Regions from separate parts of the Pseudomonas sp. KH_017 genome, predicted to be linked through region 1. Evidence: predicted binding sites of a transcription regulator. Region 1 holds the regulator's gene; each other region holds the start of a gene.
What was found. Region 1 encodes FliA, which starts transcription of late flagellar genes. Its sites were predicted from a motif close to CTAAAGTTTNNNNNNNNNNNGCCGNTAA; they were not measured.
Positions count from the first base shown of each region.

Region 2: the regulator FliA is predicted to act here: its motif matches at 1,790-1,817, upstream of flgM (flagellar biosynthesis anti-sigma factor FlgM).
Region 3: the regulator FliA is predicted to act here: its motif matches at 1,675-1,702, upstream of motA (flagellar motor stator protein MotA).

Region 1 is NZ_CM174509.1:1,680,332-1,686,187, forward strand. It holds gene flhA (flagellar biosynthesis protein FlhA) at 1-214, shown strand, start outside; gene flhF (flagellar biosynthesis GTPase FlhF) at 226-1,554, shown strand; gene fleN (flagellar synthesis regulator FleN) at 1,671-2,501, shown strand; gene fliA (RNA polymerase sigma factor FliA) at 2,498-3,238, shown strand; gene AC3IT6_RS07605 (chemotaxis response regulator CheY) at 3,407-3,778, shown strand; gene AC3IT6_RS07610 (protein phosphatase CheZ) at 3,800-4,588, shown strand; gene AC3IT6_RS07615 (chemotaxis protein CheA) at 4,644-5,856, shown strand, end outside.
Region 2 is NZ_CM174509.1:4,885,622-4,891,477, forward strand. It holds gene AC3IT6_RS22180 (chemotaxis protein CheV) at 1-844, opposite strand, end outside; gene flgA (flagellar basal body P-ring formation chaperone FlgA) at 928-1,686, shown strand; gene flgM (flagellar biosynthesis anti-sigma factor FlgM) at 1,853-2,179, shown strand; gene AC3IT6_RS22195 (flagella synthesis protein FlgN) at 2,228-2,695, shown strand; gene AC3IT6_RS22200 (flagellar brake protein) at 2,788-3,534, shown strand; gene AC3IT6_RS22205 (MFS transporter) at 3,598-4,968, opposite strand; gene AC3IT6_RS22210 (glutamine synthetase family protein) at 5,031-5,856, opposite strand, start outside.
Region 3 is NZ_CM174509.1:532,788-538,643, reverse strand. It holds gene motB (flagellar motor protein MotB) at 1-589, opposite strand, end outside; gene motA (flagellar motor stator protein MotA) at 754-1,605, opposite strand; gene AC3IT6_RS02405 (HDOD domain-containing protein) at 1,773-3,311, shown strand; gene AC3IT6_RS02400 (rhodanese-like domain-containing protein) at 3,353-4,168, shown strand; gene asd (archaetidylserine decarboxylase) at 4,187-5,047, shown strand; gene serB (phosphoserine phosphatase SerB) at 5,167-5,856, opposite strand, start outside.

The DNA.
Region 1 (5,856 bases):
CATGGCTGAGAAGCTGCAACGCTCGCTGATTGACGCAGCGCAGCGCCAGGAGATGCAAGGTCAGCCGGTGATTCTGCTGGTGGCCGGTCCGGTTCGCGCGATGCTCTCGCGATTTGGTCGGCTCGCAGTCCCGGGTTTGCACGTGTTGGCTTACCAGGAAATCCCTGACAACAAGCAAGTGACCATCGTTGCGACAGTAGGGCCCAACGGCTGAGGTAGTGGTTTATGCAAGTTAAGCGTTTTTTCGCCGCCGATATGCGTCAGGCCATGAAGCTGGTTCGCGATGAGCTGGGCGCTGATGCCGCCATCATTGGCAACCGCCGGATCGCCGGGGGCGTCGAACTGACGGCAGCGCTGGATTACAAGTTGTCGGCGCTGGCGCCGCGGGTTCCGAACATGGAACTCGAAGACGAGCTGCGCAAGACTCAGTCGCGGATCGTCACTGCCCAGGCGGAATTGAGCCTGCGTGGCGACGGCGAGAGCGACAATGCGACCAATCGCCAGTTGTTCGCGGGCTTGCCGCTCACCGCAGCCGAGCCGTTGATCGAGCCCACCTACGCCGAGCCCCGTCGCCCCGCACCGGCTGCTGCACCAGCGTCCGGTGGCGTGGACCCGCGCGCATTCGACTCGATGCGTTTCGAGCTCAACAGCCTGCGCGAACTCATGGAAGTCCAGCTCGGCTCCCTGGCCTGGAATCAGCTGCAAGGCAGCCGTCCGGACCAGGCCAACCTCTGGCGTCGCCTGCAACGCATCGGCCTGTCTGGCCCGCTGTCGCGCGACCTGCTGGCGCTGATCAGCGAAATCGAAGAACCTCGTCAGGCCTGGCGCATGTTGCTGGCGCACCTGGCGCGCATGATCGTGACACCGGAAATCGAGCCTCTGGAGGAAGGCGGCGTGATTGCCATGGTCGGCCCGGCCGGCATGGGCAAGACCACCACCCTGGCCAAGCTGGCCGCCCGTTACGTGCTCAAGTACGGCGCGCAGAACATCGCGCTGGTGAGCATGGACAGCTTCCGCATCGGTGCCCAGGAGCAGCTCAAGACCCTGGGGCGCATTCTCAATGTGCCGGTGACCCACGTCGATCCGGGCCAGTCCCTGGTGCAGGCGCTGGAACCCTTGCTGCGCAAGCGCGTGGTGCTGATCGATACCGCCGGCCTGCAGGCCAGCGACCCGGCCTTGCGCATGCAACTCGAAAGCCTGGCCGGTCGTGGCATCCGCTCGAAAAATTATCTGGTCCTGGCAACCACCAGCCAGAAACAGGTTCTAACCGCCGCCTATCATAGTTACAAGCGTTGCGGGCTCGCTGGCTGCATCCTGACTAAACTGGATGAAACGGCTAGTCTGGGTGAGGTGTTGAGCCTTGCCATCAGTCATGAGTTGCCGGTGGCTTACCTGACCGATGGCCCGCGGATCCCGGATGATTTGCATCTGCCGCGTCGTCACCAGTTGGTCAGTCGCGCCGTGAGCGTGCAAATGCAGGAAGAACCCAGCGAAGAAGCCATGGCTGACATGTTCGCTGACATCTACCACAGCCCGACCAAGCAGGTTGGCTGAGGTAAAAATGAACAGTTTTTGTACCTACATCGATGGTCTGCCATGCATTGTTCCGTTTGTGAACGCGCAGCCAGTAATGTGGCCTCCGTCTATGCAAGACAAGGTAAAGAAATAACATGGGCAGCATGCATCCCGTACAGGTGATCGCGGTGACCGGCGGCAAAGGTGGCGTCGGGAAAACTAATGTGTCAGTGAACTTGTCCCTGGCTCTGGCTGAGCTTGGCCGGCGCGTCATGCTGTTGGACGCCGACCTGGGACTGGCGAACGTTGACGTTCTGCTGGGCCTGACACCCAAACGTACCCTGGCCGACGTGATCGAAGGCCGCTGCGAACTGCGCGATGTACTGCTGCAGGGACCCGGTGGCATCCGAATCGTTCCGGCCGCATCCGGCACTCAGAGCATGGTGCATCTGAGCCCCGCGCAACACGCCGGCCTGATCCAGGCCTTCAGCGATATCGGCGACAACCTCGACGTATTGGTGATCGATACCGCGGCGGGCATTGGTGACTCGGTAGTCAGTTTCGTTCGCGCAGCCCAGGAAGTGCTGCTGGTGGTGTGCGACGAGCCGACCTCGATCACTGACGCCTACGCATTGATCAAACTGCTTAACCGTGACTACGGCATGAACCGCTTCCGGGTCCTGGCCAACATGGCCCAGAGCCCGCAGGAAGGGCGCAACCTGTTCGCCAAGTTGACCAAGGTCACGGATCGCTTCCTCGACGTCGCCCTGCAATACGTCGGCGCGGTGCCCTACGACGAAAGTGTGCGCAAGGCCGTGCAAAAGCAGCGCGCCGTCTACGAGGCCTTCCCGCGTTCCAAGTGCTCGCTGGCCTTCAAGGCCATCGCACAGAAGGTCGATACCTGGCCGCTGCCTGCCAACCCGCGCGGGCACCTGGAGTTTTTCGTCGAGCGGCTCGTGCAGCAGACAGCAGGACCGGTTCTATGACGGCAAGCGGTTACAACCTCTACAAAAAATCGGCGCGTGATGCGCAATACGAGCTGATCGAGCGTTACGCGCCGCTGGTTAAACGCATTGCCTACCACTTGTTGGCGCGCCTGCCGGCCAGTGTCCAGGTCGAAGACCTGATCCAGGCCGGGATGATCGGCCTGCTTGAAGTGTCGACCAAATATGACGCCAGCAAAGGCGCCAGTTTCGAGACGTACGCGGGCATTCGAATCCGCGGCGCCATGCTCGATGAAGTGCGCAAGGGGGACTGGGCGCCACGTTCGGTTCACCGCAATACACGCATGGTCAGCGACGCCATTCGCTCGATTGAAGCTAAAACCGGCCGTGACGCTAAAGATCACGAAGTTGCGGCCGAACTCCAATTGAGTCTCGACGATTACTACGGGATTTTGAACGACACCCTGGGCAGCCGGCTGTTCAGTTTCGACGATCTGTTGCAGGACGGCGAACACGAAGGGCTGCACGAGGATGGCGCGAGTGCTCATATCGAACCGTCACGCGATCTGGAAGATGAACGCTTCCAGGCTGCGCTGGCGGATGCGATTGCCAATTTGCCGGAGCGTGAGCGACTGGTGTTGGCGCTGTACTACGACGAAGAGTTGAACCTCAAGGAAATCGGTGAGGTCCTGGGAGTCAGCGAATCTCGGGTCAGCCAGTTACACAGCCAGTGCGCGGCCCGTTTGCGGGGGCGTTTGGGGGAGTGGCGAGCGCGCTGAAGGCAGTGTGGGGGACACTGCGAACGAGGCAGGTGTGGTGTTGAACTGCGCCGGTCGCGATCTGTTGTGCTCCAGACAGTCATCGAGTGCTTTGCCGGATTGATTGAAGTGGCGCGTCCAGGTGCTGGGCGCGTTTAAGACTGCTTGGAGGTCGAATTGGACAAGAACATGAAAATCCTCATCGTTGATGACTTCTCAACGATGCGGCGGATCATCAAGAACCTGCTGCGTGACCTTGGGTTCACCAACACCGTCGAGGCCGACGATGGCACTACCGCCATTCCGGTGCTCAACAGCGGAAGCATCGACTTTCTGGTAACGGACTGGAACATGCCTGGCATGACCGGTATCGATCTGCTGCGCCACGTGCGTGCCGATGAAAAGCTCAAGCACCTGCCGGTGCTGATGGTGACCGCTGAAGCCAAGCGTGAGCAGATCATCGAAGCGGCCCAGGCCGGCGTTAACGGCTATGTGGTCAAACCCTTCACGGCCCAGGCGTTGAAAGAAAAAATCGAGAAGATTTTCGAACGCATCGGTTGATGAGTGCGCCACGGGGGAGCTATGGGCAATAACGAAACTTCATTGGGCGACTTTGAGTCGACCCTGAAAAAACACGCCGTCGAATTGGTCGCCAGCCTTGAAAAAGGCAAGTTCGGCGACGCGGTGCAATTGATCCATGAGCTCAACCAGACCCGTGACCGCGGCCTGTATCAGGAAGTGGGCAAGCTCACTCGCGAACTGCATAGCGCGATCGTCAATTTCCAGATTGACCCGCACATGCCGCAAGCCGAAGAAGTGTCGCAGATCACCGACGCCACCGAGCGCCTGGGCTATGTGGTCAAGCTGACCGAGGCCGCGGCCAACCGCACCATGGATCTGGTGGAAAGTGCCACGCCGCTGGTCAATGGCCTGGCCGATGAAGCCAAGGTGTTGAGCGCGGACTGGGGGCGCTTCATGCGTCGTGAGGTCGGCGCAGAAGAGTTTCGTGAACTGGCCCGGCGGGTCGACGGGTTCCTGGCGCGCAGCGGCACGGACAATCGCGCGGTGTCGGGCAACCTCAACGACATCCTGCTCGCCCAGGATTACCAGGACCTCACAGGCCAGGTGATCAAGCGTGTGACCCAGTTGGTCACCGAAGTTGAAAGCAACCTGCTCAAGCTCGTGCTGATGGCCAGTCAGGTGGACCGCTTTGCGGGCATCGAACATGACCGCGAAGCGATGCTTGCAGAAAAAGATCCACAAAAACATCTCTCTCAGGGTGAAGGTCCGCAGATTCATGCCGATAAAAGAGAAGACGTTGTGTCCGGTCAGGACGATGTGGACGATTTGTTATCCAGCCTGGGATTTTAGAGTTTTAGAATTTTAGGTTTTTTGGGTTTTTAGACCTGTAGGAGCACCCCCCTTAATGAGCTTCGGCGCCGATGAAGAGATCCTTCAGGATTTCCTGGTTGAGGCCGGCGAGATTCTAGAGCAACTGTCCGAGCAACTGGTCGAGCTGGAAAGCCGTCCGGATGATGCGGATCTGCTCAATGCAATTTTTCGCGGTTTTCACACTGTAAAAGGGGGCGCCGGCTTCCTCCAGCTCAACGAGCTGGTGGAGTGCTGCCACATCGCCGAGAACGTGTTCGACATCCTGCGCAAGGGTGAGCGTCGCGTCGACTCGGAACTGATGGACGTGGTTCTCGAAGCGCTGGACGCGGTGAACAGCATGTTCAGCGAAGTCCGCGAGCGCAGTCCGATCACCGCTGCGACACCTGAATTGCTCGCGGCGCTGGCCCGTCTGGCCGAGCCGCAATCGGCTGACGAAGTGGCGCCTGCGCCCGTCGCCGAAGTGATTGAAGAACCGGTGGCCGAAACCGGTTCCGACGACATCACCGACACCGAATTCGAACAACTGCTGGACTCGCTGAACGCCGTCAAGGCGCAGGCCGAGGCGCCGGCGGCTGCTCCAGCGCCTGCCAGCAATGTCGCCGGCAGCGATGAAATCACCGATGCCGAGTTCGAGTCGTTGCTCGATCAACTGCATGGTAAAGGCCAGTTCGCCGTTGACGCAGTGGTCCCGGCGCCAGCTGCGCCAGAAGCACCGAAAGCGGCAGGCGACAGTTCCGATATTACTGACGACGAATTCGAAGCACTGCTCGACCAACTGCACGGCAAGGGTAACTTTGCTGTCGAGGCACTGGAGTCGGCCATTGCTTGCGTGCCAGCACCTGCCGCGCCAGCCGCCGCAGCGGTCGGCAGCGATCTGATCACCGATCACGAATTTGAATCGCTGCTCGATGAGTTGCACGGCAAAGGCAAGTTCAGCGAAGTCGGCACCGCGACGGTTGCCAGCGGATCGAACACGTCCGTTGCCGCGCCGGCCGCGAAGGCTGCGGCGCCGAAACCGGTGGCCAAGGCACCCGAGCCAAAAGCCGAAACGCCGGCTGCTGCCGCTGCACCTGCTGCTGCCCGGGCCCCGGCCGCGCCACCGGCGGAAAAGCCGGCGAGCGAAGCTGAGACCACCGTACGCGTCGATACTGCGCGTCTCGACGAGATCATGAACATGGTCGGCGAGTTGGTGCTGGTGCGTAACCGCCTGGTCCGCCTCGGCCTCAACAGCGGCGACGAAGCCATGT
Region 2 (5,856 bases), 3.2 Mb from region 1:
CCTTCTTGACCATCGCCTGATTGAATACCCCCGACAACGAAGTGTGCAGGATGATATGAAGCTTTTGCATGCGCGGGTCGTTGCGGATTTCCGCCGTCAGGGTGTACCCGTCCATCTCTGGCATCTCGATGTCGGAGATCATCATCAGGAACTCTTCTTCCGGCTTCTTGCCCTCGTCGACCAGTTTGCGCAGGTAGTCCAGCGCTTGCCGACCGTCATTCAACGCCACCACTTCGACGCCGACCGTTTGCAGGCAACGCGTGACCTGCTTGCGCGCCACCGATGAGTCGTCGACCGTCAGCACGCGCAATGAAAGCGCCTTGTGCTGGGTTTCGACATCCACCACACCCACGGAAATCGCCTCCGGCGTCGGTGCCACTTCCGCCAGCACCTTCTCGACGTCGATGATCTCGACCAACTGATTGTCGACCCGCGTCACCGCCGTCAGGTAGTGATCGCGCCCGGTGCCCTTGGGCGGCGGATGGATCTCCTCCCAGTTCATGTTGACGATGCGCTCCACCGAGCGGACCAGGAAACCCTGAGTCTTGGTGTTGTACTCCGTGATGATCACGAAGGGGTTGTTCTTGTCCTTCAACGCACCGGAGCCGGTCGCCATCGCCAGATCAAGGATCGGAATGGTCGCCCCCCGGATGTTCGCCACGCCGCACACGACAGGACTGGACTTGGGCATCAGCGTCAGTTTGGGGCATTGCAGCACCTCCCGAACCTTGAACACGTTGATCCCATACAGTTGCTGGCCGTCGAGACGGAACAACAACAGCTCAAGGCGATTCTGCCCCACCAGTTGCGTGCGCTGGTTTACCGAATCCATTACACCAGCCATGCCCAGACTCCTACACCAACGCCAAGTGTTGTTGCGACGCGCCTTCATCACTAAACGGCACGGCGCTTGCTTTTTTAATCGTTATGAACACAGAACCGACATTTTTCCGACGCCTGACCACACCCTGCCAAAAATTGCTCGGCGTGCTGGCGGCTGTTTGCCTGTTCAACGCTGGCAGCCTTGCCCTTGCTGACGCGGTTACCTTGCCTGACATGCTTATCGGCGTCACTCAGGGCTTTCTTGAATTCACCGTAGAAGACTATCTGGCTACCAGCCAAACGGAAGGTCGCTACGAGATCCAGGTCAACCCGCTCGATCCGCGCATGCACATGCCCATGTGCGACAAGGAATTGACAGCAACGCTTGAGAGTCCCAAGCCGCTGGGACGGGTTACGGTCAAGGTTCGCTGCGAGGGCGCTTCCCCCTGGACAGTCTTCGTACCCGCTCAAGTCCGCCTGTTTCGCGATGTCGTCACCAGCGCCCGGCCACTGCGCCGCGCCGCCATTGTCGAGCCTGGGGATGTGGTCCTGCGCGAGCGCGATATCAGCCTCACCAGCCAGGGCTACCTGACCTCCCTCGATCAGGCGATCGGGCAACGACTGACCCGACCAATGGTCGCCGACCAGGTGATTACCCTGGTGCATATCGAACAGGCCGAGGTCATCCGCAAGGGTGATCAGGTGGTGATTACCGCCCGCAGCGGTACGCTCAGCGTGCGCATGCCGGGCGAAGCGCTGTCAAACGGCAGCTTGAGCGAACAGATCCGGGTGAAAAACCTCAACTCCCAGCGAGTCATCAAGGCGCAGGTCATGGCGCCGGGGCAGGTGGAAGTGTCCATGTAAGGCGCTCAGCTCATCAGAATGTGGCGCTTGCCGCGGCTGTTCCCTAGACTGTGTTCCATGCACGGCAAGCGCTGGCGCGCGCAAGGTTCATTGATAAATGGGCCTAAAGTTTTCCAGGGAATGGCCGAAACCATGGCAAGCGTCCAAATTCCCAGAGGTTTTTATCATGGTCATCGATTTCAGCCGTTTGAACAGCTCCTCGTCCCTTACGGGCAGTACACGTACCAGCGCCAGCAAGGAAAGCGCCGAGGCCGGCAAATCCGCGCCGCTGGAGTCCGCGGCCGAACAGGCCGGTACCGTCAAAAGCGGGGAATCGGTACATCTCAGCAATGAGGCTCAACAGTTGCAGAAGGTCACTGACAAGCTGCGCGATCAGCCTGCCGTCGACAACGCCCGCGTGGCCGAGTTGAAAGCAGCGATTGCCGATGGCAGCTATAAAGTCGACAGCAACCGTGTAGCCAGCAAACTGCTCAACTTCGAAGCCCAGCGCTAGGCCACCGCCGGCGCCAGGCTTTTGGACGCTTAAAACCCAAGGCCAGCCATGCACGACACTCATCTACTGCAACTGATCACCGACGACTTCGCCCCGGCGCAACACCTGCTGGAGTTACTGCAGACCGAATCCCTCGCATTGCATGGCCGCGACATGCCATTGCTCGAGAACATCCTGGCGCAGAAACAGGCATTGGTCGTTTTGCTCGAACAGCATGGCCGCAAGCGCAGTGAAATCCTCGCCAGCCTCAACCTGCCGACCAACCGCGGCGGTCTGGAGCAACTGGCCGGCCAGTCGAGCATTGGCGAGCAGTTGCTGGCGCAAAGTGACGTGCTGACCGATCTCCTGGCCCAGTGCCAGGCCATCAACGCCAACAACGGCCAGTCGATCCTCACTCAGCAGGCAGCTACGGCCACCCAGCTGAAAATCCTCACCGGCGGTGAAACCCCGGCGCTTTACGATGCCAGCGGAACATTCTCCAAGCTTGCCAAGCCGCGCCCGCTCAGTCAGGCATGAGCCGGTCAATGCCCCCGCTCTATCAAGACGCGCAACATACTGGCAAACTGCCAGACTGCCGTAGTCAAATTTTGTCTGGAGATTGATTAACCGTGTCCAATGCCTTATCCGTGGATGATGCTCCGCAGCCACCCAAGGTGCTCTCCACGCCCTTGGAAATCTCCAGCAACCTGCGCCAGCTGCTCGAAAGCCATGACCCGCTGATCATCACGTTCCACGAGCGCAGCCAGCGCTTCCAGAGCTATCTGGTGGACCTGGACCGTGACAGCAACATGATTGCCCTGGACGAAATGATCCCCCGTGATGGCGAGCGCTACCTGCTGGCGGGCGAGCCGTTCAGGGTCGAAGGCTTCCACGAAGGCGTACGCATTGCCTGGGAAAGCAACGGCCGGTTGAATATCGACGAATCCGCTGGCAGCCGCTGCTATCGCGGCGCCCTGCCCGATGAAGTGGTGTACCACCAGCGCCGCAATGCGTTCCGCGCCGCGCTGAAACTGGCACAACTGGTCAACGTCAACCTCGACGGCGAAAAGCTCAAGGCTCCCATCAGCGGCAAGCTGCTGGATATTTCCGCTACCGGCTGCAAACTGCGCTTCGACGGCGACATCACTGGCAGCCTGCAACTGGGTCAGGTTTACGACCGCTTCAACGCCGAACTGCCCTTTGGCAAGATGACCGCGCCGGTCGAGTTGCGTTATCTGCACTTCGAAGAAAAGATCTCCACCACCTTCGCCGGCGTTCGCTTCCACAACATGAGCGGGCTGGTGCAGCGTCAGGTCGAGCGCTTCGTCTATCAGTTGCAACGCGAAGCACGTCGCTTCGACAAAGACGACATCTGATAGAGCGTCAACAAAAAACGGGCAGTCCCTTGCGGTGACTGCCCGTTTTTTTGTGCCCCGGTTTTAAGGCCTGGCCTCGGTAAAGCTTTGCTCGCGCCCCGAATCAGGGTCTTCTGGCGGTTGATCGGTTTCTGATTCGGATTCAGGTTCGGCTGGCGGTTCCGGATTCACCGGGTTGCACATCTGATCCTGCACCACCTGCTCATCAACACGCGGGTCGAGGCAGGCCACCAGTGGCGAACTCGTCATATTGTCCGGCATGGCCACGTGATGCAGCGGTGCGTCATCGACCTGATGCAGGTTGGTCACCGCTTTCGGGCGAATCCGCCACACCAGTACCAACGCAAAGAAGCTGAAAAACGCGTAGAGCATCTGGCTGCCGAACAGCTTCATCAGCACGCCTGCCACCAGCGGTCCGATACTCGCGCCAACACCATAGGTCACCAGCAACATCGCCGTCAGGGACACCCGGCGATCGCCTTCGACATGGTCGTTGGAGAACGCCACTGCCAATGGATACAGGCAGAACTGCACCAGCGAACAGACAAATCCGGCGATAAACAGAATCTCCAACGGCACCTGCGGCATGATCGCCAGCGGCAGTGCAGCCAGGGCCAGGCTGAATGCAAAACTGCGGATCAACACGGCCCGGTCGTAGCGATCGGACAACCAGCCCAATGGCCACTGCACCAGCAGCCCGGCAAAAATGCAGCTACCCATGAACAGACCGACCTGCTCCGTGGACAACCCTTGCTGCGAGGCATACAGCGGTGCCAGACCGTAGAACGAACCGACGATCAGGCCCGCCCCGAGCACCGTGCTCAATGACTGTGGCACGCGCTTGATAAAGAACCGTGGCTCCATCGGTGCCGGATGCAAGGGTGCCGGGTGGATCCGCCGCGTCAGGGCCACGGGCACCAGACACAGGGCGAAACACAGGGCGACCAGCATCAGCAGCTCCAGCCCCAGCGCCGGATGCATGACCAGAATCAGTTGCCCCATCACCAGGCCCAGGTAGGAGGCGATCATGTAACCGCTGAATACCAACCCGCGCTGCGTGGCCTCGGCCTGTTCGTTCAGCCAGCTCTCGATCACCATGTACTGGCACATCATGCCGAGGCCGACGATCACCCGCAGGAACAGCCAGGCCGGCAACCAATCGGTCAGGCCATGACCCAACACCGCCGCGCCGACAATCCCGGCACAGGCCGAGTAGGCCCGGATATGCCCGACCCGGGCAATCAACCGGTGACCGATCTTGCCCCCCAGCACCAGGCCGAAATAGTTGGCGGCCATCAAAGCACCGACCCACAGGCTGTCGACATGGTCGGCCGCCAGGCGCAGGCCCAGGTAAGTACTCAACAGGCCCGAGCCGATCAACATCATCAGCGAGGCGAAATACAGCGCTCGAAAGGATTTCCAGATTTGGCGCAACGAGCGGCTCCTTGCAGTGAGAATCGGCTACCGCTAAACGATAGCCGGATGTCGACGGATCGTCAGGCCTGGGTCGCTAAAACACGACGCTCCCAGGGCGTAATTTCATCATGGAAACTGCTCAGCTCCAGGGTCTTCGAAGCGATGTAGCCTTCGATGAATTCCGCGCCGAACAGTTCCTTGGCCAACTGGCTACGTTTCAGACGCTCAAGTGCCGCATGCAAGGTACACGGCAACGAAAGATTGTCCGGCACTTCGAACTCACCCTGGGTCGGCGCACTCGGTTCCAGTGCGTTCTCGATACCATGCAAGCCCGCCGCCAGGCTTGCGGCAATCGCCAGATACGGATTGGCATCGGCCCCCGGCAAGCGGTTCTCGACCCGACGGGCCACCGGCAAACTGGCCGGAATGCGCAGGCCGGCCGCCCGGTTGTCGTGGGACCAGCAGGCATTATTCGGTGAGGCGTAAGGGTGGCACAAGCGCTGATAGGAATTCACGTTCGGCGCAAACAACGCGGTGAAGTCGGCCATGCAAACTTGCTGACCGGCAATGAAGTGGCGGAACGTCGGCGTCTCCTGCCCCGCTTCATCACTGAACACGTTACGCCCCGAATCGATCTCCACCACACTTTGGTGAATATGCATCGAACTGCCCGGCGTATGCGGCAACGGCTTGGCCATGCACACCACGCTCAGGCCGTGCTTGAGGGCCACTTCCTTGAGCAAGTGCTTGAACAGGAACGTCTGGTCGGCCAGCACCAACGGATCACCGTGCAGCAGATTGATCTCGAACTGGCTGACGCCCATTTCGTGCATGAAGGTATCGCGAGGCAACCCCAACGCCGCCATGCACTCGTAGACTTCATTGAAGAACGGCCGCAAGCCGTTA
Region 3 (5,856 bases), 1.1 Mb from region 1:
TGATCTTGTTCGGCACCGCCTTGATGGTGTCGGCCATTGCCAGCAGGATGTCTTCGAAATACGGCTTCAAGCGAGCTGAGCCCGAGTCGAACATCGGGCGGTTTTCCGCGTCCATGATCTGGATACGCAGGCCGTCCGGCGTGATTTCGAACAGGATCTGATCCTTGAACTTCTGCAGCTGCGGGTTTTCTTCGACCTTGTTCTGCAGCTCTTGCAACAACAGCTCGAGGCGCTCTTTTTCGACCTGCTCGGCCATGCCTTCGACCTGGTCGGTATCGATGGTGACCTTGTCCGGCTGCGGCTGGGACTTCACCTCGGGGTTGAGGGTATTTTCCGGCGCCAGGGTCGGCGTGCCGCCCAGATCGATGATGTAGGGCGTGCCGCTTTCGGAAAAGCCGATCGGGTCCTTGAAGTAACCGGCGATGGCGATCTTCTGTTCCGGCGTGGCGGTGGACAGCAGCCACAACACCAGGAAGAACGCCATCATCGCCGTGGCGAAGTCGGCGAAGGCGATTTTCCAGGCGCCCCCGTGATGCCCGCCGGCGATGCGCTTGACGCGCTTGATGATTATCGGCTGGTTATTTTCCATGACCTAAGTGCTCTGTCTCACAAATACTGTTCCTTTTTGGCAGTGCCTGTTGTCGCCATACCGCGTTGCCGCTCCTCGCCATAGCGGGCTATGACTCGTCGCGGCGCCTTGTCTGGCAACAACAGTCACTTGCCAAAAAAGGAACGTATTTGCGAAACAAAGCACTAACGACCGCGAACCGCTTGTTCCAGCTCGGCGAAGCTTGGACGGTGTGCCGGGTACAGGACCTTGCGCCCGAACTCCACGGCCAGCGATGGCGGCATGCCGGAAGCCGAAGCCACCAGCGAGGCCTTGATGGCTTCGTAGACGTTCAGCTCTTCCTTGGCATCGTGGGCCAGGGAATGGGCCAGCGGGCCGAAGAAGCCGTAGGCGGCGAGAATACCGAAGAAGGTACCAACCAGTGCCGCACCCACGTGCAGGCCGATGGACTTCTGATCGCCCTCACCCAGCGAAGCCATGGTCACCACGATCCCCAGTACCGCCGCGACAATACCGAAACCGGGCATGGCGTCGGCGATGCCGTTCACGGCGTGGGATGGGTGTTCCAGGTCTTCCTTGAGGCTGAACAGTTCCATGTCGAACAAGCCTTCCAGCTCGTGCGGAGCCATGTTGCCGGAGGACATGATGCGCAGGTAATCGCAGATGAACGCGGTCATGCGTTCGTCCTTGAGAACGGTCGGGTACTTGGCGAAGATCGGGCTCGCGGCAGCATCCTCGATGTCGCCTTCGATGGCCATCATGCCTTCGCGGCGGCTCTTGTTGAGGATCTCGTAGATCAGGCCCAGCACTTCCAGATAGAAGCCGTGGTTGAAACGCGAACCGAACATGCTCAGGGACTTCTTGAGCACGTGCATCGTCATGTAGCCGGGGTTGGCCTGCAAAAATGCGCCGAGGGCGGCACCGCCGATGATCATGACCTCGAAAGGCTGGATCAGGGCGGCAATCTTGCCGTGGGAAAGCACGTATCCGCCGAGCACGCTCGCGAATACGACGATGATGCCGATAATTTTAGCCATAGGTTAGGAGAGCACTTACTGAGTCGGGTTCAAGGTCATATTCGGAAGTTAAAAAATCTCTTCTTCTCCTTATCGGCAAAACTGCGCCAGACTATAGCCAGTTCAGGCGAAAAACTGATTTGACCCCATCCGGGCACAGGTAATGTTGACGATGATCGCCTCCCACCATGGTTAACGAAACGAACGTTCCAACCCCGAAACCGACCACTCTCGAAGGCTGGGTCAAGCTTCTCGATGGCGTACGCCTGCCGGTTCCGCAAGCCAGCCACGACCGTGTCTGCAAGGCCATCCGCGACAATCGCAGCTCGCTGCGCGACATCGCTGACTTGATGCAAGGCAGTCCGGCCCTGGCCTTGAGCGTGATTCGCGAAGCCAACCGGCATACCCATGGCAGCATGACCGAGCCTGCGGAAAACCTTGAGATTGCGATCAGTCGCCTCGGTTTGAAGCGCACCGAAGAGCTGCTCGCGCGTCTGCCCGCCGAACCCCAGTCCGAGATTCCCAAAGCCCTGCGTCAGTTGCAGATGATCAGCCAGCACGCCACGCAACAGGCCAACGGCTTTTTTGCCAGTCGTCTGGCGCGCCTGTGGCAGGACATTCACTGGGGCAGCCTGCTGTTTCTTTCGCCCTTGTGGCCATTGGCGCTGACCCATCCAAAACTGCTCGAAGACTGGGAACTGCGGGTCATCCATAAAGGTGAGTCGGCACGCAAAGTCGAACAGCAACTGTTTGGCGCACGCCTGCTGGACATTGGCCAGGCGCTGGTGGAGATCTGGCGCTTGCCGATCTGGGTGCAACAGGGCTATCGCCTGTTGCTCACTGAACAGCGCGAACTGGTGAAAGTCCTGCGCATCGCCCGTGACAGCGAGCATCCACTGCGCCAGCAGAACCGCCTCGATGACGATCCGACCCTGCGTCGCTGGCTCAATCAACCGGCCAATACGGTGCTGCTGGCCAACGGGCTGGCGCTGTCGGCGCAACACGCCTGGGACAGCCCGCACAGTGAGCGCTGGCAGTACCTGACCAGCCTTTACCTGCAAATGCCGATGGACGAGCTGCAGCAACAACTACACCAGCAGGCCGCCAACAGCGCACGCCAACACGCCATGCCCGACCTCTGGCACCCCGCCGAGTCGCTGATCTGGCCGTGGGGCATGAACCGTGTCCACGCAGGCTTGCTGCCGGCAGCGGCACCCACCGCCGAAGACCTGGCGAAGTGGCGCAAGCAATGCGCCGAATTGCTGGTCGAGCCGAGTCGTTTCACCAACGCCATGCACTTGACCATCGCCGCCCGGGACGCCCTCGTGGCCTGCGGCATGCGCCGGGTGATGATCCTGATGGCCGACCGCACCCACGCCAACCTGCGCGTGCACCAGACGGCCGGCCTGCCGAAGGAGGCGGCCGGGCTGAACTTCGTGGTCAGCCAGAGCAACGTGTTGCAGCGCCTGCTCGCGCAACAGGCCCAGGTGCGCCTGACGCCAGCCAACAACACGCAATTCTCGGCCCTGCTGCCCAACGGCCTGCGCTCACAGTTCAGCGGCGAACACTTGCTGCTGCGTTCGCTGGTCAACAATGGCCGGGTGATCATGATCGTCGTGGCGGATCAAGGCGGCGGGCCGTTTTCGGAAATTTCCGTACAGGCCTTCGGCAAAACCGCACAGTGCATCGAAAAAGCCCTGCACAGCTTTAGCCACCGTGGCCAATAAGCTGCGTTACAATCCTCCCTTTTGTGCTCTGGAGACCTCACATGTCTGACTTCTCTGGCTTGCCGCTGGTGATCGAGCCGAGCGACTTGCTCCCTCGCCTCGACGCCCGCGAACTGATTCTGGTGGACTTGACCAGTCCCGCCCGCTACGCCGAAGGGCACATTCCCGGCGCGCGCTTTGTCGATCCGAAGCGCACGCAGCTCGGCCAGGCCCCTGCCCCGGGGCTGATGCCCCCGCAGGCAGCACTCGAAACGCTGTTTGGTGAGTTGGGACACAACCCCGACGCGGTCTACGTGGTGTATGACGACGAAGGCGGCGGTTGGGCCGGACGCTTCATCTGGCTGCTGGATGTCATCGGCCACAGCAAGTACCACTATGTCGACGGCGGCCTGACGGCCTGGCTGGCAGAAGGCTTGCCCATGTCGATCCAGATCCCGCCACCCGTGGGCGGCCCGGTTCAACTGACTTTGCACGACGAACCCACCGCCACCCGCGAATACCTGCAAAGCCGTCTCGGCGCCGCCGACCTGGCAATCTGGGATGCACGCGGGCCGCTGGAGTACTCCGGCGAGAAAGTCCTGGCAGCCAAGGGCGGGCACATTCCCGGCGCGGTCAATTTCGAATGGACCGCCGGCATGGATCGGGCACGCCAACTGCGCATCCGCACCGACATGCCGCAGATCCTCGAACAACTCGGGATCAGCAAAGACAAAGAAGTGATTACCCACTGCCAGACCCACCATCGTTCTGGCTTCACCTATCTGGTGGCCAAGGCTCTCGGTTATCCGCGGGTCAAAGGCTACGCCGGCTCCTGGGGCGAATGGGGCAACCATCCCGATACCCCGGTAGAAATTTAAGATTTTTAAGGACCGTTAATGAACAAGCGTCTGTTTCTCCTCGGCCAGTACCTGCTGCCCCACAACTTGCTCTCGCGACTGGCCGGCTGCATCGCCGAATGCCGCGTGCGCTGGTTCAAGAATGCCTTTACCGCCTGGTTCGCCAAGCGTTATCAGGTGGACATGTCCCTGGCGCTGGTCGAAGACCTGACCGCCTACGAGCACTTCAACGCGTTCTTCACCCGTGCGCTGAAAGACGGTGCCCGTCCGCTGGACGAAACCCCGGGCGCGATCCTCAGCCCGGCCGACGGCGCGATCAGCCAGCTCGGCCCGATCGAGCACGGCCGCGTGTTCCAGGCCAAGGGCCACAGCTTCAGCGTGCTGGAACTGTTGGGTGGCGATGCGGCAAACGCGGCGCCGTTCATGGGTGGTGACTTCGCGACCATCTACCTGTCGCCGAAGGACTACCACCGCGTGCACATGCCACTGGCCGGCACCCTGCGCGAGATGGTCTACATCCCGGGTCGTCTGTTCTCGGTCAACCAGACCACCGCTGAAAACGTTCCGGAACTGTTCGCTCGCAACGAGCGTGTGGCGTGCATTTTCGACACCGAGCGCGGGCCGATGGCCGTGGTGCTGGTGGGCGCGATGATCGTGGCGTCGATTGAAACCGTCTGGGCCGGTCTGGTCACACCGCCGAAACGCGAGCTGAAAACCTTCCGCTACGACGAAGCCGCGCGCGCGCCGATCCATCTGGAAAAAGGTGCGGAACTGGGTCGCTTCAAGCTGGGTTCGACCGCTGTCGTGCTGTTCGGGCCGGATCAGGTGAAGTGGGCTGAAGAAATGACCGCCGGTACTGCGGTGCAGATGGGTCAGGGCATGGGCTCGCCAAAAGCCTGACCTGTAGAGATCTAATGTGGGAGCGAGCTTGCTCGCGATTGCATAGTGTCAGTCGACTTCTTCGTTGACTGATACACCGCTATCGCGAGCAAGCTCGCTCCCACATTTATTTGTGGTGCCTAGAGCTGCCCGTCGCGATCGCGGAAGCCCAGCAGATACAGCACGCCATCCAGCCCCAGCGTCGATATCGCCTGCTTGGCCGACTGTTTCACCAGCGGCTTGGCACGGAACGCCACACCCAACCCGGCAATCGCCAGCATCGGCAAGTCATTGGCACCGTCACCGACCGCAATGGTCTGCTCCAGGCGCAATCCTTCCTTGTGTGCCAGTTCCTTCAGCAAATCCGCCTTGCGCTGCGCATCGACAATCGGCTCGACCGCCACGCCGGTGACTTTGCCGTCGACCACTTCCAGTTCGTTGGCAAACACGTAGTCGATACCCAGCTTTGCCTGCAATTGCTTGGCGAAGTAGGTGAAGCCGCCCGACAGAATCGCGGTCTTGTAGCCCAGGCGCTTGAGTTCGGCGAACAGGGTTTCGGCGCCTTCGGTCAGGCGCAGCGAGGCGCCGATGGAATCCAGCACATTGACGTCCAGACCTTTGAGCAAGGCCAGGCGTTCCTTGAAGCTGGCGCGAAAATCCAGTTCACCGGCCATCGCTCGCTCGGTGATTTCCGAGACCTTGTCACCGACGCCAGCCGCCTTGGCCAGTTCGTCGATCACTTCGGCTTCGATCAGCGTTGAATCCATGTCGAACACCGCCAGGCGACGGTTGCGACGGAACAGCGAATCTTCCTGGAAGGCGATGTCGAC